Undibacterium sp. 5I1: one gene and its partner. The protein of the gene in region 1 interacts with the protein of each later gene in a pairwise test. Links are inferred from orthologs where the notes say so. Each region holds a gene or a part of one and is shown in the gene's direction. Other genes may lie near its edges.

Region 1 (2,901 bases):
CATGCATGAAATGGCTAAGCAAACTAAGCAGGCTGTAGCTGAGGCTGATGTGGTTGTGTTTATCGTTGATGGACGTCAGGGTTTGACTCCGCATGATAAAACTATTACGGATTTTTTGCGAAAATCTGGACGCTCCGTGATGTTGGTAGTAAATAAAGCTGAGGGTATGAAATATAGCTCTGTTACAGCCGATTTTTATGAATTAGGGTTAGGCGATCCGTACGTCATTTCAGCAGCGCACGGAGATGGCGTAACAGATTTAGTTGAGGAGTCGTTAGACATTGCGTTTGCGCAAAGACCTCCAGAATTGGAGGAGCCAGATGATGTCGTAAGGGGAATCAAGCTCGCGATAGTTGGGCGTCCCAATGTTGGTAAATCAACTTTAGTTAACACACTATTAGGCGAGGATCGGGTCATAGCATTTGATATGCCCGGTACTACCCGTGATTCGATTGAAATTCCTTTTGAGCGCGATGGAAAACATTACACTTTGATTGACACAGCGGGTATTCGCCGCCGTGGAAAAGTGTTTGAGGCAATAGAAAAATTTTCTGTAGTCAAAACTTTACAATCGGTTTCGGAAGCAAATGTCGTGTTGCTGATGCTCGATGCGCAGCAAGATATATCTGAGCAAGATGCACATATAGCGGGCTTTATCTTGGAGTCTGGACGAGCCTTAGTTATTGGTGTCAATAAATGGGATGGCTTGCAAAGCGACAGACGCGATGAAATCAAATTAGATATTGAACGTAAGCTAAATTTTTTAACATTTGCTAAGTTTCATTTTATTTCTGCTTTAAAAGCTAGCGGTATTGCCTCTTTAATGAAATCAGTCGATGCTGCTTATGCTGCAGCAACAGCGAACTTATCAACGCCAAAATTAACTCGTGCGTTGATAGAAGCTGTGGAGCATCAGCAGCCGAAGCGTAAAGGCTCGATAAGACCTAAGCTGCGTTATGCCCACCAAGGCGGTCAAAATCCACCCATTATTGTTATTCACGGCAATGCCTTGGATTCCATTGGTGATGTATATAAACGCTATTTGGAAAAACATTTCCGAGAAACCTTTTCTTTAGTGGGAACCCCTTTGCGCATAGAAATGCGCTCAGGTAAAAATCCTTTCTCTAAAACTGAAAAATAAGAATTTTCATTTGATCGTTGGTGGATCTAGCAAGCAGCGCAAGCGAAAATAGATTACAGTTACAAGGTAATCAACTATTGGGACTCTTGAACTTTTGCAATGTGTCCCCAACTCCTGATCACAACAACATATTGGAGCTGTTATGAGTAATAAAGGGCAACTGTTACAAGACCCGTTCTTGAACGCACTTCGTAAAGAACATATTCCTGTATCCATCTATTTGGTGAATGGCATTAAGTTGCAAGGTCATATTGAATCTTTTGATCAATACGTAGTTTTATTGCGTAATACAGTGACGCAGATGGTATACAAACACGCCATTTCTACTGTTGTTCCCGCACGTGCTGTGACCATCAATACTGAGTCAGAGCCCGAGTAATTATTAGGCATTTATTTTTTGAAAAATAAAATTTTTCTATGCGCGCCGTTTTAATCGGTGTGGACTTCGGTAAAGATGATTTTGCCGCTAGTTTAGAAGAACTATCTCTGCTCTCCCAATCTGCGGGGGCAGAGCCCATCACAACCATTACCTGCAAGCGCTCTAGTCCTGATGCTGCGTTATTTGTGGGCTCTGGTAAAGCGGATGAGATTGCAAATACCATTGCTGATGCTGAGCTCGATATTGCAATCTTTAATCATGCATTATCACCTGCACAACAGCGGAATTTAGAGCGACGTTTGAAAATACGGGTGGTCGACAGAACTAGTCTGATTCTTGATATTTTCGCGCAGCGTGCTCATAGTCATGAAGGTAAAGTCCAAGTCGAATTAGCGCAGTTGCAGCATCTTGCTACAAGGTTGATACGCGGCTGGACTCATCTGGAGCGACAAAAGGGTGGTATTGGTTTGCGCGGGCCTGGAGAGACTCAGCTTGAAACTGATCGCCGTTTAATCGGGGATCGAGTTAAAGCACTTAAAGCTCGTATGGGTAAGTTGCATAAGCAGCGTGAAACACAAAGACGTTCGCGTGGTAGAAGCCACACCTTTTCAGTATCTTTGGTTGGTTATACCAATGCGGGTAAATCTACGTTATTTAATTCGTTGACGAAGGCGGGTGCTTACGCAGCAGACCAGTTGTTTGCTACGTTAGACACTACATCACGACGTTTGTATCTTGCCGATGCAGGTAGTGTCGTGATATCTGACACGGTAGGGTTCATCAGGGAACTACCGCATCAATTGGTCGATGCATTTCGTGCTACTTTGGAAGAGACAATTCATGCCGATCTGTTGTTGCATATAGTTGATGCAAGTAGCCCAGTGCGCTTAGACCAAATTCAACAAGTTAATGACGTATTGAAAGAGATCGGTGCTGACCATATTCCTCAATTATTGGTTTGGAATAAGATCGATTTGGCTGGTTTGGAGCCGAGTTTGGAGCTAGGTGAGTATGATAAAATTCAAAGAGTTTTTTTGAGTGCGCAAACTGGTGCCGGAGTAGGTTTGTTGCGGCAAGCGGTTACAGAGTTTGCTAAAGACTACGCATTAAAAAGAAATAATCCAGTAGAGATCGCCCAGTTTGATGATGCGCGGTTTGTCTAAAAATTTATTCAGTATTAAGTCTATTTGTAGTTCAACTCATTATTTTATTGGATAACGACAGAATGTTCGTTTCACTTCTAAAAAAAATTGGCTTAACGATGTCGTTGAACGATCCTCAGTGGGGTCGTGGCTCTCAAAATAACGACAAGGATGGCAAGAAGCCACCTGAGGGCCCACCCGATTTAGAGAAATTATGGCGCGACTTTAATGAACGCATT
Region 2 (3,078 bases), 1.3 Mb from region 1 along the record:
TGGAAGATCGCATGGAGTTTCAAGAATTTTCGTGATTTTTTAGTAAATGACAAGCTTTAGATAAGCGCATTTTATGCGACAGACTACGCAATTTCAGAGCTTGATCCCACTTTTATAAAAAATAGGTTATTATTTGACGCGTAGTTTGCCACTAGACATCACTGAATCCAGTGTTGCACCGTTCAAAAGCATTGAATTTGTGCAGATCGCCTCCAGATATTAATTGTTCTACCGGAAGCGTCATCATCGATGATGTAGATCAAAGATCCTACCAGTCGATTTCAGTTATTATTTCTGTGGCGCTGTACCCCCTTTAATTTTTCCCTCGAATGAGGATTCCATGAGCGAAAACATCAAATATGTAAGCGATGCTTCTTTTGAAGCAGACGTGTTGAAATCTGACAAACCAGTTTTAGTCGATTTTTGGGCTGAATGGTGCGGTCCATGCAAAATGATCGCCCCGATTCTGGAAGAAGTAGCAAAAGAATACGATGGTAAGATCATCATTGCAAAAATGGATGTCGATGCAAATCAAGCTGTTCCAGCTAAATTTGGTATTCGTGGCATTCCTACTTTGATTTTGTTCAAAGATGGCGCTGCTGCAGCACAAAAAGTCGGCGCATTAGCAAAAGGTCAATTGACTGCATTTATCGACAGCAATATTTAAGATAGTTTAAGTTACAGAATATTCTTAGATAAGTAAGGTAAAATGCACAGCTATAAAAAGATGAGCGGCGTTAAGGCGTCGTTCATTTAGATTTAAAAACGTTTTTATAAAAACGCGCTTTAAAAAGATATTTAAAAAACCAAATCGACAATCAATTTTTTGTTCGTTCTCAAAAAAATAATGAGAAGCGGCAAAAAATAGCAGAAATCCTAAAAACACCATCCTGTAGTTCACCTCTGTTCACTCCCCCACCTACTTATCCCATCCCGGGACACTCAACATGCACTTATCAGAATTAAAGGCGTTACACGTCTCAGCCTTGCTAGAAATGGCCATCGGTTTAGACATTGACAACGCAGCACGGATGCGCAAACAAGAACTTATGTTCGCAATCCTGAAAAAACGCGCCAAATCCGGCGAACAAATTTTTGGCGATGGCGCCTTAGAAGTATTGCCAGACGGCTTTGGCTTCTTGCGCTCGCCCGATGCCAGTTACATGGCATCTACCGACGATATTTATATCTCTCCTTCACAGATCCGACGATTCAACCTGCACACAGGCGATTCGATTGAGGGTGAAGTCCGCACACCAAAAGATGGCGAACGTTATTTCGCCCTGGTCAAAGTGGACAAGGTCAATGGCGAAGCGCCAGAAGCCTCCAAACACCGTATTCTGTTTGAAAACTTAACACCGCTGCATCCAAACAAAGTCTTGCAATTAGAACGTGATATGCGTGGTGAAGAAAACACCACTGGCCGTATCATTGATCTGATCGCCCCTATCGGCAAAGGCCAGCGCGGCTTATTAGTAGCGTCACCTAAATCCGGTAAATCCGTCATGCTGCAACATATTGCGCATGCCATTACCACCAATCATCCAGACGTTACGATGATCGTCTTGCTGATTGACGAACGCCCGGAAGAAGTGACTGAGATGCAACGCTCCGTACGCGGTGAAGTTGTTGCATCGACGTTTGATGAACCAGCTACCCGTCACGTACAAGTCGCTGAGATGGTGCTGGAAAAAGCCAAGCGCCTAGTCGAAATGAAAAAGGACGTGGTCATTCTGCTCGACTCGATCACCCGTCTGGCACGTGCTTACAATACTGTCATTCCGGCCTCTGGTAAGGTATTGACAGGTGGTGTTGATGCAAATGCGCTGCAACGTCCGAAGCGCTTCTTCGGCGCTGCACGTAACGTAGAGGAAGGTGGCTCACTGACCATTATCGCTACTGCACTGATCGAAACTGGTAGCCGCATGGATGATGTGATCTATGAAGAATTTAAAGGTACCGGCAACATGGAAGTGCATCTCGAACGCCGTCTGGCTGAGAAACGTACTTACCCTGCGATCAATTTGAACAAGTCCGGCACGCGCCGTGAAGAGTTACTCATCAAACCTGATCAATTGCAAAAAATCTGGATTTTGCGCAAGTTGCTATATAGCATGGACGAAATCGAAGCGATGGAATTCATCCTCGACAAAATGAAGGCAACTAAGAACAATGCAGAGTTTTTTGAAATGATGCGTCGTGGGAATTAAGTCTTAGTCTCAATTTGAATCTCAGTTAAAAAAAGCCATCTTAAAGGATGGCTTTTTCATTTTGTGATTCAGGTTAGCACCGCACCTTTAAAAGGCGAAACTGATTGATTCGACCTGTAAACCCAGATTTTCCATTAGACCGCTATCACTTCGCAAAAAAAGCAGACGACATGCGGTCTTCGGAGGGATAGCACCACCGCGATTCGAGTGGGAGCGCTACAGAGACAATTGTGCCTTTGGCGAACTGCCTGACGTTGTCGCTCCTCCTGGCAAGAGGCAGATTGCGTCGTCGTCGCGTCTAGCCATTCAATCCGCCAAAGGCACACTTGTCGCTGTACCAATGGAAATTCTGGGTTAAATATACTCACTACAGTATATTTTAACGTCCAAATAACCTATGGACATTAAGGGTATTTTCGGCGTATACCCCCCTTATTTTAATTAAACGGTTACTTAGCAGCGAGTTTCTCTGACTTATCCCAACCACCGCCGACGGCTTTGTAGATGCTGACAACAGCAGCCAGATGTGCCCGCTGAGTATCAGTCAAAGTCGATTGGGCTTGCTGTAAATCAAGCTGCGCGCTGAGTACATAGAGATAGCTGCTGTACCGTTTTTGTAACACAAGTCAGCTATACGCAGTGAGTCTTTTTAACGCTGTGACACGACGACTACCTGCCGCATAAATTTGCTCATTAGCAGCCGTGTTGACCAGCGCATCATGCACGTCGCGGAACGCGCCTTGCACACTTTGTACATATTGTGCCAAGGCTTGCGTTTTGCGCGCTTTGGCACCGGACACCAGCGCGCCAATCGCGAGGGCGCGGAAGATTGGTTGTGTAATGCCAGCGCCCACATCCACAATAAAGA

The links.
Region 2: the proteins of hfq (region 1) and rho interact in binary tests that used the Escherichia coli proteins (3 or more experiments, as listed by UniProt). The link is inferred for Undibacterium sp. 5I1 from one-to-one orthologs.

Annotation. Positions count from the first base shown.
Region 1 is NZ_JAVIWI010000001.1:1,606,334-1,609,234, reverse strand. It holds hfq (RNA chaperone Hfq), read left to right. Parts: upstream 1-1,283; coding sequence 1,284-1,520; downstream 1,521-2,901. Other genes in the region: hflK (FtsH protease activity modulator HflK), read left to right, coding at 2,746-2,901; hflX (GTPase HflX), read left to right, coding at 1,559-2,683; der (ribosome biogenesis GTPase Der), read left to right, coding at 1-1,141. UniProt on the Escherichia coli protein: RNA chaperone that binds small regulatory RNA (sRNAs) and mRNAs to facilitate mRNA translational regulation in response to envelope stress, environmental stress and changes in metabolite concentrations.
Region 2 is NZ_JAVIWI010000001.1:348,963-352,040, reverse strand. Bases 279-3,078 are described here. They hold rho (transcription termination factor Rho), read left to right. Parts: upstream 279-947; coding sequence 948-2,210; downstream 2,211-3,078. Other genes in these bases: RGU72_RS21355 (hypothetical protein), read right to left, coding at 2,837-3,010; RGU72_RS01480 (hypothetical protein), read right to left, coding at 2,660-2,833; trxA (thioredoxin TrxA), read left to right, coding at 341-667. In the rest of the region: RGU72_RS01495 (PD-(D/E)XK nuclease family protein), read right to left, coding at 1-13. UniProt on the Escherichia coli protein: Facilitates transcription termination by a mechanism that involves Rho binding to the nascent RNA, activation of Rho's RNA-dependent ATPase activity, and release of the mRNA from the DNA template.